2 linked regions of the Filimonas lacunae genome follow. The protein of the gene in region 1 interacts with the protein of each later gene in a pairwise test. Links are inferred from orthologs where the notes say so. Each region holds a gene or a part of one and is shown on either strand. Other genes may lie near its edges.

What was found.
Region 2: the proteins of uvrA (region 1) and uvrB interact in binary tests that used the Escherichia coli proteins (3 or more experiments, as listed by UniProt). The link is inferred for Filimonas lacunae from one-to-one orthologs.

Annotation. Positions count from the first base shown.
Region 1 is NZ_AP017422.1:5,908,721-5,924,351, reverse strand. What follows is about bases 8,961-12,481. They hold uvrA (excinuclease ABC subunit UvrA), read left to right. Parts: upstream 8,961-9,359; coding sequence 9,360-12,281; downstream 12,282-12,481. Other genes in these bases: FLA_RS23280 (GNAT family N-acetyltransferase), read right to left, coding at 12,343-12,481; FLA_RS23290 (OmpA family protein), read right to left, coding at 8,961-9,194. Outside these bases: FLA_RS23330 (beta-N-acetylhexosaminidase), read left to right, coding at 1-153; FLA_RS23325 (copper homeostasis protein CutC), read left to right, coding at 146-895; FLA_RS23320 (alpha-L-fucosidase), read left to right, coding at 906-2,384; FLA_RS23315 (glycoside hydrolase family 35 protein), read left to right, coding at 2,394-4,262; FLA_RS23310 (glycoside hydrolase family 125 protein), read left to right, coding at 4,274-5,692; FLA_RS23305 (sialidase family protein), read left to right, coding at 5,705-6,745; FLA_RS23300 (OsmC family protein), read left to right, coding at 6,785-7,222; FLA_RS23295 (trans-sulfuration enzyme family protein), read left to right, coding at 7,265-8,434; more of FLA_RS23290, read right to left, coding at 8,529-8,960; more of FLA_RS23280, read right to left, coding at 12,482-12,792; FLA_RS23275 (alpha/beta hydrolase), read right to left, coding at 12,792-13,658; FLA_RS23270 (replication-associated recombination protein A), read right to left, coding at 13,693-14,961; FLA_RS23265 (PadR family transcriptional regulator), read left to right, coding at 15,023-15,385; FLA_RS23260 (hypothetical protein), read left to right, coding at 15,388-15,631. UniProt on the Escherichia coli protein: The UvrABC repair system catalyzes the recognition and processing of DNA lesions. UvrA is an ATPase and a DNA-binding protein. A damage recognition complex composed of 2 UvrA and 2 UvrB subunits scans DNA for abnormalities.
Region 2 is NZ_AP017422.1:7,094,787-7,109,857, reverse strand. Bases 6,592-9,552 are described here. They hold uvrB (excinuclease ABC subunit UvrB), read right to left. Parts: upstream 9,112-9,552; coding sequence 7,072-9,111; downstream 6,592-7,071. Other genes in these bases: rpiA (ribose-5-phosphate isomerase RpiA), read left to right, coding at 9,231-9,552; FLA_RS28060 (ParA family protein), read right to left, coding at 6,592-7,046. Outside these bases: purN (phosphoribosylglycinamide formyltransferase), read left to right, coding at 43-663; FLA_RS28090 (hypothetical protein), read right to left, coding at 757-1,566; FLA_RS28085 (heavy-metal-associated domain-containing protein), read right to left, coding at 1,579-2,118; FLA_RS28080 (heavy-metal-associated domain-containing protein), read right to left, coding at 2,146-2,484; FLA_RS28075 (HYC_CC_PP family protein), read right to left, coding at 2,602-2,997; FLA_RS28070 (DsbA family oxidoreductase), read right to left, coding at 3,087-3,788; FLA_RS28065 (AsmA family protein), read right to left, coding at 3,828-6,293; more of FLA_RS28060, read right to left, coding at 6,309-6,591; more of rpiA, read left to right, coding at 9,553-9,926; FLA_RS28045 (transferrin receptor-like dimerization domain-containing protein), read right to left, coding at 9,932-12,175; FLA_RS28040 (methylglyoxal synthase), read right to left, coding at 12,189-12,605; FLA_RS28035 (Crp/Fnr family transcriptional regulator), read right to left, coding at 12,719-13,297; recombinase RecA, read right to left, coding at 13,394-14,437; FLA_RS28025 (iron-containing alcohol dehydrogenase family protein), read right to left, coding at 14,668-15,071. UniProt on the Escherichia coli protein: The UvrABC repair system catalyzes the recognition and processing of DNA lesions. A damage recognition complex composed of 2 UvrA and 2 UvrB subunits scans DNA for abnormalities.

The sequences.
Region 1 (15,631 bases):
GAATACCAGGTGTTTCCACGTATGAGCGCCTTGAGTGAAGTGTTATGGAGCCAGAAGTCAGACCGTAACTGGGCAGATTTTTCTTCCCGTTTACGTGATCAGTTTAAACGATATGATCTGTGGAAAGTAAATTATAATAAAGGATATGAGTAGTGCCAGTGTTGAACGGGTGAAATATACAATTGAAATAGCCGTTACTGATTTTATCACTGCACAAAGCGCAGTAAAAGGTGGTGCCGACAGAATAGAGTTATGTACTGGTTTATCAGAAGGTGGGCTTACTCCCTCCTTTGGGCTGATACAACAGTGCCGGGAAAAACTGCACACTACCTTGTTTCCCATTATACGTTCACGTAGCGGTGATTTCCTGTATACTGAGGATGAGTATGAATTAATGCTACAGGATATCCGCATTTGTAAGCAACTACAGTGTGATGGTGTGGTAATTGGATTTTTAACCAGAGACGGCCAGATAGATGCAGCAAGAACCGCCAGGGCAGTACAGGAAGCATACCCCATGCAGGTAACTTTTCATCGTGCTTTTGACCGCTGCCGCGATCCTTTTGAGGCATTGGATGTGATTGTTCAAACCGGCTGCGCACGAATACTTACTTCGGGCCAGCAGGTAAAAGCGGTGGAAGCGCTGGACGTGATTCAACAACTGGTAGCAGCTGCTGGTAATCGCATTAGCATTATGCCGGGTAGTGGTGTATCTGCTTTCAATATAGAGGACATCAAAAACAAAACGGGGGCAAGGGAGTTTCATGCTTCTTTACGTACTACCGCTAAAAGCGAAATGCAGTATGTAAACCCGGCGTTTATAAAAGAGAACGATTTTGTAAATCCGGCTGTTCATGAAGAAGCAGTAAGAAGCTTACGAATGGCATTGGGATAATAAGATATACATGAGAAAGTTGTTGCAAAAGGTGGCCCCTGCCTTTATACTGTTTATTCAGGTTGCTTTGTATGTTGATGCGCAGCAAGCCGGCCATGCTAAAAGTGTGCCGGCACCTGCCCCATTATTGCCGGTGCCCTCGGCCAAACAGCTGGCCTGGCATAAAATGGAAATGAATGCCTTTGTGCATTTTACCACCAACACCTATACGGGGTTGGAATGGGGAAATGGCGATGAAAGCGCTGCTATATTTAACCCCACTGCGTTGAATGCCCTGCAGTGGGCTACTACATTGAAAAAAGCGGGTTTTAAAGGCATGATACTTACCTGCAAACATCATGATGGTTTTTGCTTATGGCCCAGTAAGTATACCGAGCATTCTGTAAAACAAAGCCCCTGGAAAAATGGCAAAGGCGATGTGGTGCGGGAAGCAGCAGATGCCTGTAAGAAAGCCGGGATTCAATTTGGGGTGTACCTCTCTCCCTGGGATAGAAACCGGGCAGATTACGGACAGCCTTCTTATGTACAATATTACCGTAATCAATTACAGGAACTGTTTACGCAATACGGGCCTTTGTTTGAAATGTGGTTTGATGGTGCGAATGGCGGTAAAGGGTATTATGGTGGTGCCAATGAAGTACGGAAGATTGATCGTTCTACTTATTACGATTGGCCAGGCACTTTGAAACTGGTAAGAGGAATGCAACCCAATGTGTTGTTTTTTAGCGATGCCGGCCCCGATTTGCGTTGGTGCGGTAACGAAAATGGCACCGCAGGGCTTACTAACTGGAATACCATTAGTACAGATACTTTATATGCTGGTAAAGCAGGTGTAGAGCATTTGCTGAATACAGGATCGGCCGATGGCAAACAATGGGTGCCTTCGGAAGTAGACGTATCTATCCGTAACGGATGGTTTTATCATGCAACCGAAGATTCGCTGGTGAAAAACCCGGAACGCTTATTTGAGTTATATCTTACTACAGTAGGGCGTGGCAGTACTTTATTATTGAATATCCCCCCGGATAAAAGAGGGTTGTTTCATGAGAATGATGTGAAGGCGTTGCAAGGCTTTCGGCGTTTGCTGAACAAAGCATTTGGAAACAACCTGGCATTGCATGCAAAGGCCACAGCTTCCAATGTACGCGGGAATGCGGCGGCTTACGCAGCTGCAAATGTTACAGACGGTAAAGAAAATACCTATTGGGCGGCCGACGATAGCGTAACTACAGCAGATGTAGCTATTAACTTACCCGCAGTTAAAACCGTAGCATACATTCTTGTACAGGAATACATTCAGCTGGGGCAGCGTGTGAAATCGTTTGCTGTAGACGTATGGGCCAATGGTCAATGGCAGCAGGTGGCAGAAGGCACTACCATAGGGTATAAACGCATTTGCAAAATAGCGCCTGTTAGCACTGGCAAAATAAGAGTACGCATTACGGCGGCAAAAGCTTGCCCCGTTATTTCTAATGTAGCGGTTTATTAAAGTATGCATATGAAAAAGCAATGGCTGGTAGTGATGATGCTAGTGATAACTGCACAGATCACTTATGCGCAGGGTAAACATCAGTTTGATATTAAGGATGGTAACTTTTTATATGACGGTAAGCCGGTGCAAATTCATTCCGGTGAAATGCACTATGCCCGTGTGCCAAAAGAATACTGGCGTCATCGCCTGCAAATGATGAAGGCAATGGGGTTAAATGCAGTAGCTACCTATGTATTCTGGAATTATCATAACACAGCGCCTGGTGTGTGGGATTTTACTTCTGATAATAAGAACATGGCTGAATTTATAAAGCTGGCACAGCAGGAAGGTTTATGGGTGATTTTACGTCCCGGGCCTTATGCCTGTGCAGAGTGGGAGTTTGGTGGCTACCCCTGGTGGTTGCAACAAAATAAGCAACTGGTGGTGCGCGCCAACAACCAGCCTTTTTTAGACTCCTGCAAACAATATATTCAACAGCTGGCTGCACAGGTAAAACCTTTGCTGGTAACCAATGGTGGCCCCATTATTATGGTACAGGCTGAGAATGAGTTTGGTTCTTACGTAGCACAGCGAAAAGATATTCCGGTAGAGGAACATAAAAAATATAGCGCTGCCATTAAGCAAATGTTATTACAGGCAGGAGTGAATGTGCCGCTTTTTACTTCTGATGGAAGCTGGCTGTTTGATGGCGGTGCCTTACCGGGCGTGTTGCCCACTGCCAACGGAGAAGGTAATGTGGATAATCTGAAAAAAGCAGTAGATAAATACCATGATGGCAAAGGCCCTTATATGGTGGCGGAGTTTTATCCCGGTTGGTTAGACCACTGGGGAGAAAAATTTACCCGTATAGATGCAGGCCAGATCGCTACACAAACAGAAACGTATTTAAAAAATGGGGTAAGCTTTAATTTTTACATGATACATGGCGGCACCAATTTTGGGTTTACGGCTGGTGCTAACTACAATGAGGAACATGATATTCAGCCGGATATTACCAGCTACGATTATGATGCTCCTATTAGTGAAGCCGGTTGGGTAACCGCTAAGTATACTGCTTTACGCGAGCTGATGAAAAAATATGTACAATACCCGGTACCGGAAGTGCCGGCGGCTATTCCAGTAAAAGCATTGCCTGCGATTGCTTTGCATGCTGCACAGGATGTGTTAGGCTGGAAAAACAAATTGAAACCGGTAGTGAGCGATACGGTGCTATCGTTTGAAAATCTGCAACAGGGCAGTGGATATGTATTGTACAGTAAAAAGTTTACACAGCCTGTGCGTGGAGTATTGAAAGTGCCCGGTTTACGTGATTATGCTACTGTGTATGTAGATGGTAAAAGAGTAGGTGTGTTAAACAGGATTACGCAAACCTATGAGTGCGCGGTAGATATTCCTTTTAACAGCACACTGGATATATTGGTAGAGAATATGGGTAGGATTAATTACGGAGCGCAGATAACGGAGAATACAAAAGGGATTATAGCGCCCATTACCATTGATGATTTTGTGATCACCGGTAACTGGGAAATGTATAAAATGCCTTTTGATAAAGCGCCGACGACGGGGCCGGCTACGATAAAAAATAAAGCAGGCCGCCCTGTGTTGTATACTGGAGAATTTGACCTAAGTTCAACCGCGGATACGTTTTTGGATATGAGCAAATGGGGGAAGGGAATTGTGTTTGTGAATGGCCATAACCTGGGTCGTTATTGGCAAACAGGTCCCCAGCTTACTTTATATGTGCCCGGCTGCTGGTTGCAAAAGGGCAAAAACCAGGTAACTGTATTTGAGCAATTAAATGATACCCTGCAAACTTCGCTAACCAGTACCGCTATACCTGTGCTGGAACAACTACAAGAGTCAGAACAAAATTAACTTAAGCCCAGATGAAAAGAAGCGAGTTTATTAAAGCAACAGGTGTATTAAGTGCAGGCATGCTATTGGGAAAAATATCCCTGGCGGCTGGCATCAATGCATTTCCTACTGTACGGGTGCCTTATGCCCGCAGAAAGTTTCATAGCAAGAACATTGAAGCTGTAATTGAAGAGTTCAGGAAGAATGTGGCAGACAGGGAAACGGGCTGGTTGTTTGAAAACTGTTTTCCCAATACCCTGGATACGACCGTGTTTCATGAAACGCACAATGGCAAGCCCGATACCTATGTTATTACAGGAGATATTGACGCTATGTGGTTACGTGACAGCACTGCCCAGGTTTGGCCTTACTTACAATTTGTAAAAGGCGACAAACCTTTACAGCAAATGATAGCAGGGGTAATTCACCGCCAGGTAAAGTGTATTTTAAAAGACCCTTATGCCAATGCCTTTTATAAAGATGCCAATAAGATCAGTGAGTGGAAAGATGATATCACCAACATGCAGCCTGGAGTGCATGAAAGAAAATGGGAGATAGATTCATTATGTTATCCTATACGGCTGGCTTATCATTACTGGAAGAAAACAGGAGATGATTCTATTTTTACCACCGATTGGGTGCAAAGTATACGCGCTACCTTTGAAACTTTTAAAGAACAGCAACGTAAATTTTATCCCGGTTCTTATTCGTTTCAACGCAAAACAGAAAAGGCTACCGATACTATGCCGCCCGGTGGTTATGGCTATCCCGTAAAGCCTGTAGGTTTAATTTGTTCGGCCTTTCGCCCCAGTGATGATGCCACTATTTATTCCTTCCTGGTGCCTTCCAATTTTTTTGCGGTGGAAAGCCTGAAGCAGGCCGCCATTGTTATGCGCCAGTTGTTTAAGGATATATCGTTAGCTGTGCAGTTAGATGTGCTGGCCGAAGAAGTGTTAGCAGCGTTAAAAAAGTATGCGATTATTCAGCATCCGCAATACGGCAGAATATATGCTTATGAAGTAAACGGCTTTGGCAGTTTTAACCTGATGGATGATGCCAATGTGCCAAGCCTGGTTTCACTGCCTTACCTGGGGGCAGTGAGTGTAACCGATCCGGTATATATCAATACCCGTAAAATGTTGTTATCTACCAATAACCCTTATTTCTTTAAAGGCATTGCCGGCGAAGGAATAGGCGGGCCACACGTAGGGCCGGATATGATATGGCCATTGGGTATTATTATGCGTGGTTTAACCAGCACCAGCGACACCGAAATAAAAGAGTGCCTGGTAACCCTGAAAGCCACACATGCTGGTACCGGTTTTATGCATGAAACGTTTCATAAAGATGATGCCTCTAATTATACCCGTTCGTGGTTTGCATGGGCTAATACATTGTATGGGGAGTTTTTATGGAAAACCTATAAAGAGAAGCCACATTTGTTAGCGTAACACGCAAAGGATATGAACAGGATAATATGGGTAATGCTTTGCCTGGGTTGGTGCTGGAAGGCGCAGGCACAGACGGTGCCCGGTGCTACTGCACAGGCGTTGGTGAATGAAGTGATTGTGGATAAGCCACCGTATGCTGCCAGCCATGCTTCCACTATAGAAGCATTACCCGGTAAAAGATTAATAGCGGCGTGGTTTGCCGGGCCTTATGAATCGAGCCCTGAAGTGTGTGTCTGGACAGCCATTTATCAGAATGGTAAATGGCAGGCCCCTAAGCAAGTGGCAGATGGTATTATCAATGATACATTGCGTTATCCTTGCTGGAACCCTGTTTTGTTCCGCAGCCAAACTGGAAGACTCTTCCTGTATTATAAAATAGGCAAGAATCCCAGGGAATGGTGGGGAATGGTTCGTTATTCGGATAATAATGGGCAAAGCTGGTCTGCTGCCCAAAAGTTACCCAGCGGCATGTTAGGGCCTATTAAAAATAAACCGGTGCAACTGGCTAATGGCACTATTCTTCATCCATCAAGCACCGAAAGCCTGGATGAAAAGGAATGGCATATCCATGTAGAACAAACCGATAAAAACGGGAATCACTGGAAGAAAGTGGCTATTTACTGTGACACTTTTGGCGTAATTCAGCCCAGTATATTGATACATGGGAAAGACAGCTTACAAATGCTTTGCAGAAGCCGTCAAAACAGGATTGTGCAAACATGGTCAACGAACAATGGCGCCAGCTGGGAGCCGTTGACTGTTACGGAACTGCCTAATCCCAACTCGGGGAGTGATGCAGTAACGCTTTGTAATGGCAGTTATGCGCTGGTATATAACCCTTTACTGAAAGGGAAGGACTGGTATAACGGACGTAACCGGCTTTACTTGGCTACATCGCCAGACGGCATTCACTGGAATGATGTATATGTGCTTGAAAATGAGAAAGATGGCGAATTTAGCTACCCCGCCATTATACAAACTCCCGATGGTTTATTACATATTACCTACACCTGGAACCGCAGGAACATCAAACATGTAGTGGTGAAGTTGTAACCCCCCGTTGTACTATCTTTGCATTTCAAATTTATGGCTATGCCTATTATGCAAGTAACTCGTACAGAAGGGGATTATGGTTTTACCGCAACTGATGCCAACAATCATTCGTTGCGCATGGACATTCCGGTTGACAAGGGAGGTTTAGGCAACGGTTTCAGACCCATGCAGGTACTGCTGGCTGGTTTAGGCGGTTGCAGTGCAGTGGATGTGGTTTCTATTCTGAAAAAACAGCGCCAGGATCTGCAGGATATATCTATTAGTGTAGATGGTGAGCGCGAACCCGGCAAAGAGCCTTCTTTATGGCAAAATGCTTCACTGGTTTTTGAACTAAAGGGTAATATAGACGAGGTGAAAGCTTACCGCGCGGTGGAATTATCTATTGATAAATATTGTTCTGTTGCAGAAACATTACGCCAGGCCGGTGCTAAACTGGAGTGGAAAGTGGTGGTGAACGGCAAAACCGTTACCGTGTAACGCTATTCAATCGTTTTTTCTCATTTATATACATAATTTATAATGCCTTACCATCCTATAACGAAAGCTATCCGCACGCAAACGCCTACTACGGACGAAATGGAGCATAGCACTCCTTTATTTCTTACCAGTAGTTTCCGGTTTGATAGTGCAGAAGATATGGCCGATGCTTTCAATGAAGTAAACGATCATAACATTTATACGCGCTTTAGTAATCCTACCGTACAGGAGTTTACTAATAAAATGTGCGCATTGGAAGGTGCAGAAGACGGTTTTTCCTGCGCCAGCGGTATGGCTGCTATTTTTGGCACCTTTATGACCTTTTTGCAAAGTGGCGACCATATTCTAAGCTGTGCTTCCATATTTGGTTCTACACACACTTTATTAACCAAGTACATGCCTAAATGGGGCATTGATTACTCTTATGGTTCGGTAAATGATGTAGACAGCTGGGAATCGTTAATTAAGCCTAACACCAAAATGATTTACCTGGAAACCCCTACCAACCCAGGGTTGGATGTGGTGGATATGGAAGCTGTTGGTAAACTGGCTAAGAAGCACAATCTGATGTTTGTAGTAGACAACTGTTTTGCTACGCCTATTTTACAACGTCCTATTGAATTTGGCGCAGACCTGGTGATACATTCTGCTACTAAATGGTTAGATGGACAGGGACGCGTGTTAGGTGGTATTGTAGTTGGTAAAAAAGAATTGATTCGCGAAATATACCTGTTTTGCCGTAACACCGGGCCTTCTATGTCGCCTTTTAATGCCTGGGTGTTAACCAAAAGCCTGGAGACATTAGACGTGCGTATTCAGCGTCATTGCGATAATGCGGAAGCCTTAGCTAAAAAGCTGGAAGGCCATGCAAAAATCAATACACTGAAATATCCTTTTATGCCTTCACATCCTGCCTATGCCATTGCGAAAAAGCAAATGAGCAGAGGTGGTTGCTTAGTGAACTTTGAAGTAAAAGGTGGTTTGGATGCAGGACGTAAGTTTATGAACGCATTAAAGATGATAACACTTACTTCCAACCTGGGCGATAGCAGATCTATTGCTTCACATCCGGCTTCTACTACACACTCTAAATTGAGTGCAGCAGATCAGCTGTCGGTAGGCATCACGCCTGGTATGATTCGTTTGTCTGTGGGTCTGGAGCATGTGGATGATATTGCGGCAGATGTTTTACAGGCTTTAGAACAGTGCTAATAACGCAAGAGCTTACTATTATTGCAAGCTTATAAAATAAAACGGGCCGTATTCAATAGAATACGGCCCGTTTGTTATTTACAGCAAGCTGTTATTAGTTACCCTTTTGGGCATCTGATTTCATTTTATCATTGGCAGTGATCAAAAACTCCACACGGCGGTTTTGAGCGCGGCCATCTTCTGTGTCGTTGGAATACTTGGGTGCAGTTAAACCAAAGCCACGGGTGGTTACCCGAGAGCTGGAAATGCCATTTGATTTAATATAGCTGGCAACAGATTCCGCACGCTGATTAGACAGTTTTTCATTGTACTCGGCAGTGCCTTTGTTGTCTGTATGGCCCTGTACTTCCACGTTAGTGTCGGGGTATTTGTTTAATACAGTAATCAACTGGCTTAAACTGGAACGGGAAGCATCGGTAAGGCTATAGCTGTCGAAGCCAAACAGAATTTTACTGCTAAACTCAACGGTAATGCCCTCTTCTACACGTTCTACTTTGGCATTAGGAACTTCATTTTTAATGTCTGCTGCCTGTTTGTCCATTTTACGGCCAATGATAGCACCAGCAGTGCCACCAACAGCAGCACCTATAATAGTTCCAAGTGCGGTATTACCTGACACTTTGCCAATAATTGCACCGGCAGCTGCACCGCCACCAGTGCCTATTGCGGCGCCCTTTTGAGTATTATTCCATGTTTTACATGACGATAATAACAGGGATGCAGCAATAACGGCGGTTAACGATAACTGAAGGATTTTCATATATCAACTGTATTTTAGATTAGATAAGTACCCTGCCAATTACTGTGCCATTGTTGTATGTGTCAGTTGTAACTGGTTGATTAGGAACATGCAAAAGCTTTCCATCTGAATAAACAAAAAGCTAACAGACTTTGTTCTACCTTCGGAAACCTGAAGAATTGTGTTATGGCAGCTACGAAAAAGGCATTACCTGTAAAAGAGGCAGAAAAAGAGGAGTTTATAGATGTATTTGGAGCGCGGGAGCATAACCTGAAGAACATAGATATTCATATTCCCAAGAACAAGATGGTGGTGTTTACCGGTGTAAGTGGCAGTGGCAAATCGTCTCTGGCATTTGATACTATTTACAACGAAGGACAGCGCCGGTATATGGAAAGCTTTAGTGCTTATGCCCGCCAGTTTATGGGGGATATGGAAAGGCCTGATGTAGATAAGATACTAGGCTTAAGCCCGGTGATATCTATTGAGCAAAAGACCACCAACAAAAACCCACGTTCAACAGTAGGTACTATTACTGAATTATACGATTTCCTCCGTTTGTTATATGCGCGTATTGGTGAAGCATACAGCTACAACACGGGTAAAAAAATGACCAAGTTTAGCGAAGAGGAGATCGTTGACAATATTTTCAAAAAGTTTAAGGGCAAAAAAATCACCTTACTGGCTCCCCTGATCAGAGGTAGAAAAGGGCATTACCGGGAGTTGTTTGAAGATATTCGCAAAAAAGGCTTTGTGAAGGTTCGGGTAGATGGCGAAGTGCTGGATATTACGCCACGCATGCAGCTGGATCGCTATAAGATTCATGATATTGAAGTGGTGATAGACCGTATGCAGGTGACAGACGATATGAAAGTTCGTTTGAGCCAAAGCGTACAGCAAACGTTGAAAACCGGTAAAGACCTGATGTTTTTGCTGGTGAACGGCGGCACCAAGGAAGACTTGCTGGTGCAATATTCCAAGCAACTGATGTGCGAAGATACCGGCATCAGCTATGAAGAGCCTTCGCCCAATGCTTTCTCGTTTAACTCGCCTTACGGCGCCTGTCCTACCTGTAAAGGTTTGGGTAGTGTGTACTCTATAAGCATGGATGCTATTATACCGGACAATACTAAAAACATACGGGAAGGTGGTATTGCGCCGTTGGGGGAAGAAAGGGAAGCTTCTATGTTTAAAACAGTAGCACAGATAGCCCGCCGACATAAAATAAGCCTGGATAAGCCGATCAAAGATATACCAGCCAAAAGCCTGAATGTTATTTTATATGGCAAAGAAGAGGTAGATGCAGAAGATATGGCAGCTTATGACGAAGCGGCATCCAGCACACCTTATGAGGGCGAGTTTGAAGGTATCATTCCCATGATTAAAAGATGGTTTGCCGGAAGCAGCGAAAGCACCCGTGAATGGGCCGAGAAATTTATGGAGCTGCAAACCTGCCCTACCTGTGAGGGAACCCGGTTGAAGAAAGAAAGCCTGTGGTTTAAAGTAGATAAAAAGAATATCTCAGAGCTCAGTGAACTGAACCTGGACAAACTGATGGTTTGGTTTGCAGATATTGAAAAAAGATTGTCTGATAAGCAGAATACTATTTCCAAGGATATTCTGAAAGAAATCAGAGAGCGTTTGCAGTTTTTGCTGGATGTGGGCCTGACGTATTTAACACTGAATCGATCGTCACGTACTTTAAGCGGCGGTGAATCACAGCGTATACGACTGGCTACACAGATAGGATCGCAGCTGCAAGGTATTACCTACATATTAGATGAGCCTTCTATTGGCCTGCATCAACGCGATAACCACCAGTTGATTGAAGCCTTACGCAACCTGCGTAATATAGGCAACAGCGTACTGGTTGTAGAGCATGATAAAGATATTATGTTGGCTGCTGATCACCTGGTAGATATCGGGCCACGCGCCGGTAAACATGGCGGACGTGTAGTGGCGGCAGGTACACCGGAAGAAGTGTTGCAATCCGCTTCTGACACAGCTTTATACCTGAATGGTAAAAAAGGCATACAAGTACCGGCAGAAAGAAGACCTGGCAATGGAAAAACTTTAGAGCTGAAAGGTGCCACCGGCAACAATCTGAAAAATGTATCGGTACAAATTCCATTAGGCAAACTGGTGCTGATAACCGGCGTAAGTGGTAGTGGCAAAAGCACCTTAATTAATGAAACTTTATATCCTATTTTATCAAGGCATTGTTATAACAGCCGAATAGCACCTCTGCCCTATAAAAGTATAAAGGGCTTAGAGCATATTGATAAAGTCATTGAAATAGATCAGTCGCCTATCGGGCGTACACCACGTAGCAACCCAGCTACGTATTGTGGTTTCTTTACAGAAATAAGAACACTGTTCTCTGCCATACCAGAAGCCAAAATTCGCGGTTATAATGCCGGCCGTTTTTCTTTTAATGTAAAAGGAGGACGTTGCGAGGTATGTGAAGGTGGTGGTATGCGTGTAATTGAAATGAACTTTTTGCCGGATGTATATGTGCATTGTGAAAAATGTAATGGCAAACGCTATAACAGGGAAACGTTGGAAATACGTTACAAAGGCAAATCGATCAGTGATGTACTGGATATGACCGTAGATGAAGCCTGCGAGTTTTTCCAGGCGGTACCTTTTCTCTATCGTAAAATTAAAGTACTGAGTGATGTAGGATTAGGTTATATAACGCTGGGGCAAAGCGCCGTTACCTTAAGTGGTGGTGAAGCGCAGCGTGTGAAGCTGGCAACAGAACTGGCTAAAAAAGATACTGGTAAAACTTTTTATATACTGGATGAACCTACCACCGGTTTACACTTTCAGGATATTCAACACCTGCTGGATGTGTTAAACAAATTGGTGGAAAGAGGTAACAGTGTGTTGGTGATTGAACACAACCTGGATGTGATAAAAGTGGCAGACCATGTGATTGACCTCGGACCGGAAGGAGGGGATGGCGGAGGACGCATTTTATTTGAAGGCACTCCCGAAGAAATGATCAAAAATAAAGAAAGCCATACTGCGCGGTTTTTGAAAATAGAACTGGAAAGCAGTATACCACCTGTTGCAGCTAAAGCAACAAGTAAAAAGAAGAAATAAAGCGTAAGAGCGGATATTTTATAATGGCCCCGGGAAGTCAGATTCTTTTCGGGGCCATTTTTTATGTGTGCTTAAGCATGTGTATGTGGTCTATGCCATCTTCATCGTATACTTCACCTATACGTTCAAAACCGAACGAGCCGTAAAATTTTTCGAGATACAATTGTGCACCTATCTGGATATTGGCCTTGCCAAACAATTCATAGCACAGTTCAATAGCAGCAGCTACCAATTGCTGACCAGAGCCGGTGCCACGATAAGCCGGACTGCTTACAATACGGCCTATGGACATTTCGGTGTAGGATATACCGGGAGGTACCAGTCTAGCACAGGCTACGAGGTTGTTGCCATCCCATAAAAGCAGGTGATGGCATTCCTGGTCTTTATTATCCATATCCAGGAATACACAATTCTGTTCCACCACAAACACCTCACTGCGTAAACGAAGCAGGGCATATAACTCCTGCAACGTTAATTCAGTAAAATGCTTACACACAGCACTAAAGTTCATTATTGTACATTTTTTTTAATAAAGGCAATGGCTCTATTATAAGTATCCAGCAGGTTGCTGCCGGTCCAGCCATGTTTTTCACCTGGGTATTCTTTATAATCATTGATGACTCCTTTGCTGTCCAGCTCTGCTTTTAATGCAACGCTTTGGCTGATAGGCACAACATCATCGGCTGTGCCATGGAAAATAATAGTAGGAGGAGACTGTGCGGTTACATGTTGAATAGGGCTGGCAGCTACATAGTTAGCCGGAGCAGTAGCAGGCGTGCCGCCTAACCACACAGAAAGGAGTTGTGCGTAATAAATGTCACTATTAGCTAAGGCAGTAATATCGGTAGGGCCAAATAAATCAACCACTGCTTTTACATTGCCTTTGCTATTGTAGTTGTAAGCATGCAGTAAGGAAAGATGTGCGCCGGCGCTGGCACCAATTAATACTATTTTATTGGTGTTAATATGATACTCAGCCCCTTTGCTGATGATATAATCGATAGCGCTGTTGATATCATTAACAGGAGCGGGCCACAGGTTGGTGGCGGGTAATGCTGCTAACCGGTAGTTGATATTGAAAATAGCATAATCGCTTAACTGTGGGCGTAAAAACAATACTGCCGAATCCAGCTCAGTTTTATCGCCGGATGTCCAGGCGCCACCGTGAACCAATACCATTATTTTGGTAGCAGAATCAGTTCTGCCGGCTGGCAGATATATATCCAGCTTTTGAGCGCTATTGTCGCCGTAGCTTACATCTTTAGCTGTTTTTTCAACGGAAGCGTCGTCAGTTGGTGTGGCATCGTCCTTTTTACAGGATAGGGTTAACAGCACAGCGGCTGCAAAGGTGGCCAGGTATACCCGGTAATTCTTCATTGTTGTAGATATTGGTTTATGTTAACTGTTTGCATTAATAACCGTATTTATCTTTCCACTTTGCTTTTAAAAACCGGCGTAATTCTTCTTCACGGGCGTTTTGACCCGGTTCGTAAAAAGCAGTACCACTTAACATTTCTGGTAAATATTCCTGTTCGGCAAAACTGCCTTCAAAAGAATGCGCGTATTTGTAACCCTTGCCATAGTCAAGGTTCTTCATCAGTTTAGTAGGCGCATTTCTGATATGCAATGGTACGGGTAAATCGCCATATTGCTGTACTGCCTGCAAAGCAGCGCCAATAGCTGCATAAGATGCATTGCTTTTAGCGGAAGAAGCCAGATAGGTAGCACATTGCGATAAAATAATCCTGGCTTCGGGGTAACCGATTTTAGTAACTGCATCAAACGTGGCATTGGCAAGTAATAAAGCATTGGCATTGGCATTGCCAATATCTTCACTGGCAAAAATGAGCATGCGGCGGGCAATAAACTTCACGTCTTCGCCACCTTCAATCATACGTGCCAGCCAGTATACAGCCCCGTTAGGGTCACTGCCGCGCATACTTTTAATAAACGCGGAAATAATATCATAGTGCTGTTCACCCTTTTTATCGTACAGTGCTATGCGCTTTTGGGCAATATCCATTACCAGCTTATCGGTAATAACCAGTTTCTGATCAGTTACAGAAGCCTGCACCACCAGTTCAAACAGGTTTAACAGTTTGCGTGCATCACCACCGGAGATATTAATTAAAGCAGTTGTTTCCTGTAGTTCAATATCGTATTGCTGAAGATACTCATCTTTTTGCATGGCCTGATGCAACAGTTGCACCAATGCCTCTTCGCTTAGTGCTTTCAGCACATACACCTGGCAACGGCTTAGCAAGGCCGCATTTACTTCAAACGATGGGTTTTCGGTGGTAGCACCTATTAAAGTAATAGTGCCTTTTTCTACAGCACCCAGCAAAGCATCCTGCTGGCCTTTATTAAAGCGGTGAATTTCATCAATAAACAAAATTGCGCGTGATTGCGCCTTGGCTACCTCTATTACTTCGCGCACATCTTTTACGCCACTGCTAATGGCACTGAGCTGGTAAAAAGGAAGTTGAAGGGTATGAGCCACAATATTGGCAATAGTGGTTTTGCCTACGCCGGGTGGCCCCCATAATAGCATAGAGGGAATTAAGCCTTTGTCAATAGCATTTCGCAGAATGCTGCCTTTACCTGTAAGATGTTCCTGCCCCACAAGATCGTCCAGGTTTTCCGGACGTAGTCGTTCTGCCAACGGTATAGCGCTGTTCATGAAGGCAAAATACTTAATTCTTTAGCAAAATGGAAGAAAAAATATGATACCTAAGAAACTTATGTATTGGCATATTGGGTATATTTATGATATGGATAAACGTGCGTTGTATAAGGGATGCCTGGAACCCGTTTTGCTGCAACTGCTTCACGATCATGGACGTATGTATGGTTATGAAATAACGCAGAAGGTAAAGGAATTAACGCGGGGCGAGCTGGTGATTACAGAAGGTGCCTTATATCCATTGCTGCACCGGTTGGAAGCAGAAGGCATTTTACAGGTAGAAATGGAACCTATAGGCAACCGCATGCGCAAATATTATTCATTGACACAAACAGGTAACCAGCAAAAAGCTGTGGCAGCGGAAGAGCTGCAAACTTTTGTGCAAACACTACAAATGTTGCTGCAACCCAAAACAATATAATTATGCTTACCGAAGAACAGATTAAAAGATTAGAGGTGTATTGCCATAAAAAAGGAATACGCTATTACGATTTGCAAACCGAACTGGTAGATCATATGGCTACCGCCATAGAAACAGAATGCGAGCAACACCCGGAAGAAACCTTTGATGTGGTGGCCAACAGAATTGCTCCTGTATTTGCGGCAGAGTGGCCAAAACTGGTAAAAGAAACCAGACGGCAACTGGTGAAGGAGTATTTACGTTTAA
Region 2 (15,071 bases), 1.2 Mb from region 1 along the record:
CTGAACATATTGTTTACTGCCATATAAAATAAAAGAGCAAATATGACGACAGATAAAAACAACGCTACCATAAAGATTGCAGTTTTTGCTTCCGGCGCCGGATCGAATGCACGTAAGCTGATTGAGCATTTTAATAGCACTATCTCCTCCCCACTATCGAAGGGTATAGAAGTGGCCCTGGTGGTGAGTAATAAAATAGATGCCGGCGTTTTACAAATTGCCGCTGAGTTCCAGATTCCAACCCTGATTATTGAGAAGGAGAAATTTTTCAGGGGTAACGGTTACGTAGATGAATTAAAGCAATCGGGGATTGATTTTGTGGTACTCGCCGGATTTTTATGGAAGATACCTTCTACCCTGGTACAGGCGTATGCTGGTGCCATGGTGAACATTCACCCGGCCTTGTTACCCAAATATGGGGGGAAAGGCATGTACGGCAATTTTGTGCATGAAGCCGTAATTGCTAATAAAGAACCGGAAAGTGGTATTACCATACATATGGTAGACGAAGTATTTGATAACGGCGCGCATTTATTCCAGGCTACCTGCCCTGTGCTGGCAGATGACACCCCGGCTACACTGGCGCAACGCATTCATCAGCTGGAACACGCACATTATCCAAGGGTGGTGGAAGAAACCATTCGTAAAACGGGGAAAGCGTAATTAGTAAAGAGAAAACAGCCGGATTGCTATTGGCAAATTCTTATCCGCATTGTCAGTGATCGAAAATACCTCCGGCTGATTCATTTTATTGGTTTATAGCACGTTGAACAACGTATGCTCGAAACGGATTAAAAAGCTATTGGCCGAATAACGGCTTAATGTGCTGTATAATTGCTGACGGTAACCTACATCTATCCGGGTTTGGCTATTAATGATAAACTGTATGGCCGGAGCGATGTCCAGGAACGATTTATTATTATTCAAACTGTGTTGGCCCAATAATTCTACCATCAGGTTAAAATTCAACTGACCGTAATGGGTATAGCTGGATGGATAAAGCAGCCTGCCGGTAGACAGTGAATAATTCATGGCCTCACCCGGAAAACCGGTTTGACGGCTGTTGCCCACCACCTGTTCGAAACTGACACTGGCCGAAATGGCCTGTTTGTGCAATAATTGGGTAGCTATAAACCCTAGCTCATAACCTTTTTGTAAGCCGTTGGTTTCAATTTCTTCCTTCACGCGGCTTACCCCGGAACTGCCTGCCCTGCCAAAAGCAGCCAGCCGAAAATGGCGATACATATTATCAGTGGTGTAAAAACGGTATTTGGCGTAAACCCCACCACCTTCTACCCGGGTGGTGCCATTGCTATTACTTACATATCCCTCGCCGTGAAGCATCAATTTTTTGTTGACACCCAACATTACCTCCGGAAGCAGTTGATAATCAGGTGTTCCGGTCATGCGCTGGGTCATAATATTACTGGTTAGCCGCACACCCATCGATTTGGCCGGCATGTTACTGGCCGGCTCGGAAAACACAAACAATTCCTGTGCATGGCTGATGCATGCAGTAAATAAAAGGCCAGCCCACAAGCTGCCGGCCTTGAAATATTTTGTCATACGTTCTTCTTCTTATTGCATGGTTACATGATAAATGCGTTGTTGCTGGCCTGAAGCGTTTTTCATTTTTCCGCTTTCAAAGCAGGTCATTGTAGTAGCAGAAGCATACAATTTCCTGTCTTTTTCAGGCAAAAAATCTTTGTCCAGCACCAGCAGCTTTTGCTCGCCCTGCAACGTGGTGTTTTGCACCTTCATAAAATGGAACGTACTGTTGTTCACTTTTACATGTGAATCGTTTTCAATAGCTGTGTTGGCAAAATTGGCTTTCACCTCCATGGCAGCCACAGAAAAACCGGCGTCTAATACGGCATCTTTTAAAGCATCGAGACTGATAACCGCGTCGGGTTTAAAAGTGATCAGGTAGCCGGAGTTTTCAATATCAGCTTCTACCGTGTTCACAGCAGGCTGTTTTTGTAAAGCTTTAAAAATGGCTTTACTGCACATACTGCAGGTAAGACCACTGGCTTTTACATATACCGAAGTAATTTCCTGGGCAGAACCAGCCACAACGGCCAGCACTACCAGGGCAAATGCAAATACTAACTTTTTCATACTCATTTTTTATGCGTGTGTAATGACTTATTGTTTTTTCCTTTCGTACTGGCAACACTCATCTAACTCGCCATAAGCCTTGTCGTCTGCTTTGTATTTTTCAGTGTCGTAACCTACTGCTGCAATTTTCTTTTGTACAGAGTCGGTATTCACTTTAGCAGGATTGTAAGACAGGGTGAGTTGCTTTGTGTCTTTATTCCAGTCGGCCTTGGTTACGCCTGGTTGTTTGGCAGCGGTTTCAATTTTCTTTTTGCACATGCCACATTCACCGTTTACTTTAATAACCACGGTTTTGATTTCCTGGGCAAACAGAGATACAGTCAGGATAGCACAAACGGCTACCAGTAACATTTTAATTGATTTCATACAATTACTTTTTTAATGGAATGATGGGAAATAAGAACACTGTTGGTAACCTGTTGCTACGGGTACAAACAGGATTGGCCATACCGGAAGGATGGCTGTATGCATAAAAAATGAGTATCAGATACGAAATACGCAGTTACGTACAAACAAAGGAACCTCGCTGGCAAGCGGAGGAGAATGCGGGGAAGGGAATAAAACGGGCTGTTCAGCAATAGCTGTAATACCTGCGTGGTATTGGTGAACTGGTTGATATACCACAGGAGCCTGCATCAATTCTATAAAAGCAGATGCCGTGTGGTCTTTCTCCAGTTTTACCAGTTTATGCTCGTCTTTGCAGCAGCTTTTGCCAGGCGCAGCGGATTTTTTCATTCCACATTTACCGCATTTATGGCTGTCGTTGTCTACCAGGCTTACCCCCAGCAACTTGCCCATGCAAAAATGCAGGTGCAAAGTAGCGCCGGAAGAAACTCCCAGGTACAGAACAGCTAATATGGCTACTACGAGCTTTTTCATTATCCTTTCAAAAGTAAACAGGATTTGCCGGATGATATTTATAAAATTTCCTAAAAAAATTGCAACATCCTGTTTACCTCGTATTTATTTTATCCGCAATTGCCGTCGGTAGTGCAGGTTTCGCCCTCATTTACTTCCAGAGTGGTTGGTTGCTGCTGCCACTCAGCAAATGATTTTTCCAGGATTTGCAAAAAGGCTTCACTTTCCTGCGCACCGGAAACAGCATAACGCCTGTTCATTACAAAAAACGGTACCCCGTTTACACCTAACGCTTTGGCTTCCATTACATCCAGCTGCACCTGGCTGGCATACGTGTATTTTTCCAACATCTCACTCACCGCCGCCCTATCCAGCCCCGCTTCTACTCCCAGTTCTGTTAAAGTGGCTTTTTCCGACACGTTTTTGCCATCGATAAAGTAAGCACGAAACAGAATTTCTTCCATTTCATCTCCTTTACCAGCTGCCTTAGCCATCTGGATGAGGCAATGTGCCCGGTAGGTGTTAGCTAAAACCGTGTTTTCCATGTTGAAATGCAAACCCGCGTCTGCAGCCATGGAGGTAACACGCTCCTGTATCTGGCGCACCTGCTCTACCGGCCAGCCCTTGGTTTTGCTTAAATATTCTTCAAGGTTTTTATACACACCATCTTTCAAATCAGGGTTGAGTTGAAAACTGCGCCATTCTACCTGTAATTGATCTTTATGTGGAAATTGCTCCAGAGCTTCTTCAAACCTGCGTTTGCCTATATAGCAAAAAGGACAGGCTACGTCACTCCATATCTCTACTTTCATACAATAACGTTTAACCAGTAACCCAAAGTTACGGCTTCTTTACAGAGGATCATTTTTATGTTCTTTCCGGTATTTTTTGAATAAATCCAGCCCGATTTTGATGTTTCCCTTTAAATCGGGCCGGGCGCGGAGGTGGATACTGGCTCCCATTTTAGCATGGGCACCCTTGTTTTTAGGTTTTTCCTGTGGGGTAGACAAAAAACTATGCAGCGGAATCTGGATACTGATATCTGTATTTCCCCGCAGACTGTACAAACCTTCTACATAGAGGGTCATAACGGTAGATTGTATTTCCATACGCTGGATGCGCATTTCACTGTCTTTGATAATAAGGCTGTCTTTCAATTCGGCAAACTGTACATGGCTAAGGTCTTTATCGCGAAACACAAAGCTTTTAATATTTTCCAGTGGTTCAAATTTGATCAGCTCTCCATCTTTGACAGAAAAATACACCAGGCCATTCATAGTATTGGATACAATATCCCCTTTACTGTCCAGGTTCAGCCGCAGTTTGGCGTTGGTACTCAATCGTCCCCGCAGGTTTTGAGAACTAAGCCCTTTTAAACCAAAATTGTCGAAAGCATAAAAAGCCCGCCGTATATCCACATTATTTAAAGCAATACGGGTAGAAGCCACGTGCTGGCTGCCATCCTGTGTGATGGTACCCTGCATTTGCAAAGATCCGCCTGCATGATCTACACTTACCTGTTGTATATCCCAGCTGTCGCTGCTGAAAACGACTTCGCCGTTTAAGCTGGTAGCAGTAAAGTGATTGAGTTCAATGGTATCTGCACCAATTTTTAGATGGAAGGTGCCTTTTTCCAACAGGTCATCAAATTTCCCCGCTACCTGCGACATGGATTTCATACGCCTTCCACCAGAACTTGCCTGTCGCTGTTTTTTGCTGAACAGCGTGCGAAAATCGGCCAGGTTTAAAAACGGTGTACGCAGTTCACAAAATAAGCTGGCTTTTTGTTCGGCCTTTTCCAGCGTAAGCGAACGAAGATCTTTTCCTTGAAGGTTAACCGTAAAATGGTTTTTACCTACGTTACACTCCATATTGGTAGTATGAAGGTCGTCCGGAGAAAAAGCAATTTCCCCGTTACAATGTGAAAACAGAAGATTCCGGGGTTCATATTGAACAGCGCCATCCTTCACTATTAATTTACCACTGAGATATTGGGTAACATTGGTGTTAATAGCAACAGGACCATTATACTGTAAAAATATCTGTGCTGTGCCGTTTACAAAATGGAGAGTTTGTAATCCCGTTTTGCCTTCCAGCGCCGACAATGCACAACTGCTTTTTACATCAAAAAAGAGATTCGGGTGTACCAGGTTGGTGAGCATGATCTTCTCCCCTTCAAACACAGCACCGCCCCAGCCCGCTGAAAAATGATTGAGCGCTATCTGTGAGTTTTCATCTATGTAAGGCAGGGTATCGCTGACTGCATTGGTAAAAGATGCCGTGAAAAAACATTGATCGAAACGGGCCAATGGTGTTATCAGAGCATTATCTGCCACTTCGCAATATACATTTACCCGGGGCCGGTGACCGCCCGTGAGTTTTCCCTGTAATGAGACCGATACATTCAAAGGCTTTTCAAAATTGATAATGCCCAGCCGCTGTTGTATACGTTGGTTTAAAATAGAAGCAGCCTGCTGATACATCACCTTTTTAGTATTGGCTTCTATAGAAAATTGCGACTGGGTGCTATCGCCCAGTACAAAGAATCCTTTGATGTTAAAAGGTTGGTTGTCGATTTTTACACGGGTATCAGGAAAAGACAAGGTTTTGCTGTTGGTGTTATATGCCAGCTTCCAACGGGCTTCCAGTGTTTTATTGGTAAAATAACTGCCCCGCTCCAGGTTAAAGCCCAACCCTTTTATCAGCACATTTTCTCTCAGGTCAATGGCATACACAGTGTCCTTTTTACGCACGGTAGCATCCAGCTTTTTAAAAGCGATTTCAAAACGTTTGTTTTTGATCGCGTTTTCTGAAACAGCCGTAATGTTTTGCAAAGCCACTTCTTCAATCATCACCTGCCGGCGGGTAGTGGAATCTTTGGGGCGGGGTTGTTTAATAGCCAGCAAATATTTATTGGTGTAACCTGTGGAATCAGTAAAAATATGCACCGTTCCCTCAGACAGTTTTACATACCGTACTATTACCTTTTTACGCACAATGGCCATAATAGGAATGCGGGTAGAAACTTCCTTTACATCCAACAGTGGCTTATGATACAACGAATCGGTAATAGTTACCTGCTGCAATACAATGTTGATGTTAGGAAAATAACCCCAGGCATTTACTTCCAGGTTTTGCACATGAACATCGCCCTTGAGCGCTTCACTGAGCTGGGAATTGATGCGTTGCAGTAATTCGCTTTTGTGGGAGGAAATATAAACCTGGGCGATAATGATAATAACAGCAATAAGGCTGATAATAATTAATACAATCAGCGCACTTATCCTTACCAGTTTATGCTGCATCCATTCTTTCATAGGTTTATTGGTATGTTAACGAATGGTCTTTTTTATCTCCTGCCACAGATCGCGGTAACACTGTGCGGCATAACTACTATTGGCAAAATCGAACAAAGGCAATTGGTTCACACCCATTTTCTCCACATCGCTGAGATAGGGTATATAGTTTTTAAAAAAGATCTTGTCTTTATAAAACGTCTGTACAATTTCGTGATGCAGGTTTTTACGATGATCCACCATGCTGAAAAAGCATTTGATCTTAGCCGTGTCCAGATCATGCTCCGTAAAGTAATCCACCACTGTTTCGTAAGAACGTATGGAAAGTGTGGTAGGTATATTAGGCATCAGCACCCAGTCCGCCGCATGAAAAACATTATCGTGTAACAGGGAAATCCCCGGAGGACAATCCAGAAAAACAATATCAAAACCTTTTACATTGCTAAGCAGGTTTTTGATTTTCTTTTTGCTCTGCTTCATTTCATCCAGCACCACATCTGCATTACGGGCAGAAAGGTCGGCCGGGATTACCCATAAATTTTCGTAAGCTGTTTCGTGAGCCGCATCGGCAATTGAAATTTCGTCGGTAAGCAGTTTCCTGCTTACATTTTTAACGTCCGATTCTACGTTGAAGTAATAAGAAGAAGATCCTTGCGGATCAAGATCCCATACCAGCGTCTTCCACCCATCTGCCGCTGCCAGGTAAGCGAGGTTCACTGTAGAAGCAGTTTTACCCACACCTCCTTTCAGATTGTATAAGGCCAGTGAAATCATAGTAACGGTTTTAAAAGGGAATATACTATTTTTTCATCGCTTCCAGCTCTTTCTGAAGCCTGAACATCTCGTCTCGCAAGCGGGCAGCTTCTATGAAATCCAGGTCGCGTGCTGCTTTTTCCATCTCTTTTTTCACTTTCGAAATGCCCTTTTCCACTTGCGGAATGGTTTTGTACACCTCCTGCTCTTCCGCTGCCATGTGTACAATATCTTCATCCGGCTGTATAGCGTATTTATCTTTTGTATCGTAGCCCTTAATATCCAATACAGAAGTCTGCTTCATAATCTGCTCTATCGACTTCTTCACCGTTGTAGGCGTTACACCGTTTAATATATTGGAAGCAATCTGCTTTTCGCGGCGGCGATTGGTTTCGTCAATGGTACGTTGCATGCTCTCTGTCATCTTATCGGCATAAAAGATAACAAGGCCATCCACGTTACGGGCCGCACGACCCGCCGTTTGGGTTAAAGAACGCTCGTTACGAAGAAAACCCTCTTTATCAGCATCCAATATAGCAACCAGCGAAACTTCGGGCAGGTCAAGACCTTCCCTTAACAGGTTTACACCCACCAGCACATCAATCTCGCCCAAACGCAACTGGCGTAATATTTCTACCCGTTCCAGCGTATCCACATCGCTGTGTATATATTTCGATTTTACATTAATGCGTTGCAGGTATTTATCCATCTCTTCCGCCATACGCTTGGTTAACGTAGTAACCAGGGTACGGTCGCCCTTTTTAACGCGCTTATCAATTTCGTTTAACAGGTCATCAATCTGGTTAACACTGGGACGTATTTCAATGGGTGGATCTAACAAACCGGTAGGTCTTACCACTTGCTCTACAACCATACCGCCGGTTTGTTCCAGTTCAAAATCGCCCGGAGTGGCACTTACATAAATGGTTTGTCCCGTCATCGCTTCAAATTCGTGAAAGTTAAGCGGTCGGTTATCCAGTGCGCTGGGCAAACGGAAACCATAATCTACCAGCACCATTTTACGACTACGGTCACCACCATACATACCGGCTATCTGCGGAATGGTTTGGTGACTTTCATCTATCACACATAAAAAGTCTTTCGGGAAATAATCCAGCAAACAGAAAGGACGTGTGCCCGGATTACGGCGGTCGAAAAAGCGGGAATAGTTTTCAATACCATTACAGTAACCCAGTTCCCGTATCATTTCCAGGTCGTATTCCACCCGTTCTTTCAAACGCTGCGCTTCCAGCAGTTTACCTACAGATTTGTAGTACTCTACCTGCGCCATCATTTCATCCTGTATCTCGTACATGATCTGCTGCTGCATGTCTTTCGGCGCCAGGTAAAGGTTGGCCGGGAAGATAGCTGCATTATCAACAGTGGCAATACGCTTGCTGGTAGTTACATCAATACTTTCTATCTCTTCAATTTCATCACCAAAGAAAGTAATACGGTAACCGTAGTCGTTGTACGGCAGGTTAATATCCACCGTATCGCCTTTTACGCGAAAGGTGCCACGCTTAAATTCTATCTGTGTGCGGGTATAGGTGCTGTTTACCAGGCTATGCAAAAAAGCCTGCCGGCTCAGCATCTGGCCCCGGTGAATGCGTATGATTCCGTTTTCAAATTCGGTAGGGTTACCCATACCGTATATACAGCTTACGCTGGCTACCACAATAATATCGCGGCGGCCGGTGAGCAGTTCGCTGGTTGCCTGCAAACGCAGTTTGTCCAGCTCTTCGTTAATGCTTAAATCCTTTTCTATGTAAGTATCGCTCACAGGCATGTAAGCCTCGGGCTGATAATAATCGTAATAGCTTACAAAATAGCCTACCGCGTTATCAGGAAAAAACTGTTTAAACTCACCATACAGCTGTGCCACCAGTGTTTTGTTGTGCGTAAGCACCAGTGTAGGGCGCTGCACATTGGCAATAACATTGGCAATGGTATATGTTTTACCTGAACCGGTAACACCCAGTAAAGTTTGATACATTTCTCCATCATTCAATCCATCTGTTAACTGGGCAATAGCAGAAGGCTGATCTCCACCGGGAGAGTACGGTGCGTGTAGTGTAAAAGGCATAATATTCGTATAGCAAGTTACGAATATGTCACTTGTGAGAATGTTAAAAGCTTTGTGCCAGAAAAACGCGGGCTGACCGGAATATTGTAATTTTAAAGTACATAGACATTATCAAACACATGTTTTCCCACGAAGAAATTAAGAAGCGGGTTGCTGAATACGCAGCCGATTACGTAGAAGCGGGCATGACCATAGGCATCGGCACGGGCAGTACAGTGTACTGGTTATTACAGGAATTGGGTAAACGTGTGCAGCAAGGCCTGCATTTTAAAGCCGTACCCACCTCACGACAAACACAAACACTGGCCACTGAACTGGGTATTTCACTGGTAGACCTAAACAACGTAGACCAGTTGGTACTTACCCTGGATGGTGCAGATGAAGTAGCCCCCGGTTTACAATTGATTAAAGGAGGAGGTGGTGCATTATTACAGGAAAAAATTGTAGCCGCTGCTTCGCGCCAACTGATTATACTGGCCGATGAAAGTAAAATGGTGAATGTGCTGGGCAGGTTTCCCTTGCCTGTAGAAGTAATTCCATTTGGATGGAAGCAGGTACAGAAGAAAATAATACAGCAACTTGGCTGTCAGCTGGTGGAGTTAAGGGAGAAGAACGGGGAAACTTTTGTGTCCGATCATGGCCACTATATACTGGATTGCCACTTCTCGCAGATAACAGATACACCTGAGCTCAATGAAGCTATACATAACATACCCGGTGTAGTAGAAACTGGATTGTTTCCGAACATGGCAGATATAGCGGTGGTGGGTTACGCAGATGGGCGCATTACCACCACCACCAGTACTTTACCATAATATTGTTAGCCCGCCAGTTTTGCCAGCAGGTATAAATGATCAGCCAGCTGGCGAATGGCATCGGCAGCCAAATTAATTTGTTCCTGCGCCTGATTCCACTTACGCTGTTCTATAGCTTCCCGTATACCCGGCATTGTTTTTACACCATAGCCCGTATAAAATCCGGGAGCATATAAAGTATGTTTAAACCAGGGACGGCTAGGCAATCCCTTCGGATTCATTAACTGTTGCTCTGCCTGGAATAATAATTTATTGATAGGCCCATGATCGTTGGTGGTAAGCAAAAACCTGCTCAACGAATCTCCCGCCAGCCGGGTTACTTTATCAAAATCCTGCATGGCGTTTTGCAAAGGCGAAAAATCCATATAAGGCAATTCCTCCTTTGGCTTTGGCGCAATACTCAACGTTTTAGGATCAGCTGCCAGTTTATAAGCACGACCACGTAGTATCTGGTTTTCTACATTGGTAGCTTCCCGCATCTGTTCTACCTGGCTCATTAGATCGGTAACATATCCGTTTACGGTTGTATATAATGTACGGAAATTAAAAGGCAGGATTTCTGCATTTGCCATTCTCAACGCTACACGACCCGCAGTTTGTGCCAACGCTGCTCCATATAAAAAGCCAGAATCTTTAAAACGTACATAGTTGCTGTAGGAATCATAAATAGAATGATACTCTCCGCCATCATCTTCTCCACCAAACTCCAGGTTTAAACTGGGCACACCCACATGCTGCAGAAAAGAAGTATAATCAGAACCTGAACCCAGCGCACTTAAACTGAGTGATCTTTTAGCCAACGCATCTTTACGGGCAATAAGGGTAGATGCTTTAATAATATCATTTGCCTTTCTACGTTCGTAAACACTTACTTTGGTTTGTGGATCAATCACTGCTTTGGCAATATCATCCATTAAAGGCTCCAGGGCATGTGAACCGCCAGCCTGTAAAAAGCCGCGACCATTGCCATCGGTGTTGATATAAATAACTGCCTTTTGTTCCAGTTCATCCGCGTGTGCTTCTACCCATTCGGTGGAACCCATTAAACCCGGCTCTTCTCCATCCCATGCACAATACACCAGGGTGCGTTGTGGTTTCCAGCCTTGTTTCACCAGTTGTCCAATAGCTTTTGCTTCTTCCAGCAAAGCAGCCAGGCCACTAACCGGATCAGCAGCACCATTTACCCAGGCATCGTGGTGGTTACCTCTTATTACCCATTCATCAGGATAAGCCTCTCCCTGCATAGTAGCAATAACATCATAACAGGGTGTTTGCTTCCATTCGCATTCTACATGTAAATGCACTTTGGCGCTGCCCGGACCTACATGATAGGTAATAGGCAAAGCACCACGCCAATCTTCCGGAGCCACAGGGCCACCCAATGCTTCCAATAAAGGTTTAGCATCGTGATAGCTGATAGGCAGTACCGGTATTTTTAATAAGTTGGCTGCTTTAGATCTTTCCAGCCTGGGCGCATTTTCTGTAGAAGCGATATTAGGAGTAAGCGGGTCGCCGGGATACACTACCATATCCATTACCGAACCACGCTGCACACCATATTCATTTTTGAAAGCACCTTTTGGATACACCTCGCCCTGGTAATACCCATCATCTTTGGGATCGGAGTAAATGATACAACCTATAGCGCCATGTTCCTGCGCTATTTTAGGTTTAATGCCACGCCAGGACCGGCCATATTTGGCTATTACAATTTTGCCGTTCACATCAATGCCCAGCTTTTCCAGCTGTTCATAGTCAGAAGGCAGCCCATAGTTTACAAACACCAGTTCTCCATTCACATCCCCATCTGCACCCCAGGCATTATAAGTAGGCAATTGCCCTTCCTGTGATGAACTGGGATCTTCTTTTACAGCCAGCTCTTTCAGTACTGCTTTGTATTTGGTGGGATAGGTTAATTCCAGTTCACGCACTTTGGGTGTGGGAAACAAAACCTGGAAGGTTTCAATATTGACAGTAAAACCGTACTCCTTAAACCGGGCCGCTACTTTCCCGGCCACTGCTTTACCTGCAGCAGAACCTATATGATGCGGACGGGCAGAAAATTCGTAAATGGTTTTGCCAATATTATCTGCACTGATCAGCTGGTCGAACCTCGCTTCGTTTTGCAGTTGTGTCTGGCTGGCTTTTTCGGTAAAACCTGCCAACGGTTTGGTATTGGATTGTGCTAAAGCTGCACTACTCATCAGTAGTAAACCTGCCATTGCACCGGTAACAATTGTGGGTTTCATTTTATGCTGAGATTTAGGTGTGAATGCCCCTCGATAAATAACCCGTGTAATCAGGCACATCAGCCTCATATTCACTTTTCATGTAAGGAGAGGTCATAAGAAAATCTGCCGTGGCCCTATCCATGGCCATAGGAATGTTCCAGGCAACTCCTAAACGAAGCAATGCTTTTACATCACTATCGTGCGGCTGCGCTTCCATCGGATCCCAGAAAAAGATCATTACATCTATATCGCCCGTTGCAATCATTGCCCCCAGCTGCTGGTCACCGCCCAGCGGACCACTTAGTACCCGCTTTACCGGTACGCCCAGCATTTGTTCCAGCAATTTACCTGTTGTACCTGTAGCTATTAAATCATGCTGCGCCAAATGCTCTTTATTGGCAGTAGCCCATTCTATCAAATCTGCTTTCCTGTTATCATGCGCAACCATGGCAATCCTTTTGTTGATTGCTAGTTTTTTAATTTTCGGCATACGCAATAATAAGATATTTCCACATAGTAACATCTGCTTCAAATTGCAGTAAAGCTGCATTGGATTTTGAGCTATTTAGTCAGTAACTGCCGCCTGATACGGCTAAGGCTTTCAGGCGTAATACCGAGGTAAGAAGCAATATGAATAAGGGGTACACGATTGGCAATATCCGGATGGGAATGAAGTAATTCGGCATACCGCTCTTCGGCAGTAACACTAAGGGAGGAGTTGAGCCTGCGCTGTACAGCCACGTAGGCATTTTGTAGTAATAACCGCTTCCAACGTTCCAGCATAGGAATTTTGTTGAAGAGGTTTTCCATGTCTTCTTTATAAAGCAGTAACAAGTCACAATCCTCCACGCTTTCTATATGTAGAAGCGAAGGCGCTTCTGAAACATAACTGTACAAATCGCTGATCCAGTTATCTTCAAAAGCAAACTGCACAATAGATTCAACCCCTTTGGAATTAACAGAAAACGACCGCAGGCAGCCCTTGTTTACAAAAATGGTGTAGTTACATATTTCGCCGGCCGTAAGTACACGCGATTTCTTTCGGATAGAAAGCGGTTTTACCACAGCTTCGATTTGTTCAAATTCACTGTTGGTAAGAGAAACTTTTCGGGTAATGTTCTGGCGAAGTTGTTCGTACATAACCCGTTAAAGGTAAAAATAAAATAGCCATCCCGGAGACCCGGGATGGCTCATACTTACTAAACCCCCAAACATATACTTGGCAACCGCCATGGATTAGGCTTCTGCAGATTCAGCAACAGCAGGTTTTACTTCTGCTATGCCAGCTGCGGCCTGTGCCACTTTGGCTCTTATTTTCCCTTCGATTTCTGCAGCCAGCTCTGGATTATCGTGCATTAACTGCTTCACAGCATCACGACCCTGGCCTAACTTATTGCTTTCGTAGCTGAACCAGCTACCACTTTTTTGAACAATACCCAGCTCAACACCCATGTCGATGATTTCGCCTACTTTGCTGATACCTTCACCAAAGATGATATCGAACTCGGTGCTACGGAATGGAGGAGCTACTTTGTTTTTAACCACTTTTACTTTAACGCGGTTACCTACTGCTTCATCGCCATCTTTAATTTGAGTAGAACGACGGATATCCAACCTTACAGAAGCGTAGAACTTAAGCGCGTTACCACCGGTAGTAGTTTCGGGGTTACCGAACATAACACCGATTTTTTCACGCAACTGGTTAATGAATATACATACCGTACCTGTTTTGCTGATGGTAGCGGTTAACTTACGCAGCGCCTGAGACATCAAACGCGCCTGTAAGCCCATTTTGCTGTCGCCCATTTCGCCTTCCAGTTCCCCTTTAGGAACCAACGCCGCAACAGAATCAATTACTACTACATCCAATGCACCGGATAAAATTAAACGATCGGCAATTTCCAGCGCCTGCTCACCATAATCGGGCTGGGAAATTAACAGGCTGTCTACATCAACGCCAAGTTTTCTGGCATAAGCGCTGTCAAAAGCATGTTCCGCATCTATAATAGCGCAGATGCCACCTTTTTTCTGTGCTTCCGCAATTACGTGTGTAGATAAAGTGGTTTTACCAGAAGATTCAGGGCCATATATTTCAATAATTCTTCCCTTAGGTAAACCGCCTACGCCAAGCGCAATATCTAAACCAATAGAACCGGTAGAAACTACTTCCAGTTGCTTATCAGTACGCTCATTCATCATCATTACGCTGCCCTTTCCAAAATCCTTGTCAATTTTGTCAATTGTTAATTTCAGCGCTTTCAGTTTATCTGCATTAGACATAGTAAGTATGTTTTAGTGTGTTTTCGTTTGTCAAATGTAACAACGCCATAAAAGTACAATAATTTTATTATCAACACTAACTTATTTAGTTTTTTATCCAATTTTTTTGGCACGTATAGTAAGTAATGCTAAAGTTTACAGGATAAAAAATAAAAAGCGGCAAACAAAAGGAGTAAAAATTCCTGCTGTTTACCGCTGGTCGTTTTATTCACTAAAATGTTGGTAATGAATTATAAACGCTCGTATAAAGCGCGTAATTTTTCGCGGGTCATTATTTTTTCCCAGTCTTTACCCAAGGCATTCTCCCATAAAGGCTTCATACCCAACGATACAGAGATCATGCTTTCAAACTGCTCTTCAGTAAGTCCTTTAGTAATTCCCTGCGGAATTTCTATTTTATGCTTCTCCACCATGCGTTTGAATTTCTCAACGCCTTCGGGATAATATTCTTCTAGTTTGTCAAATACAATACAGTTACCAATACCATGTTTGGTACCCAACACGTAGGCCAGGCCATAACTTACTGCGTGTGCCACGCCCACCTGGCTGTAGGCAATGCTCATACCACCGGCATAAGAAGCCATTACCAGTTTCTCGTCACACTCGTCATCCCACTGGTCTTTGTCCAGGAACA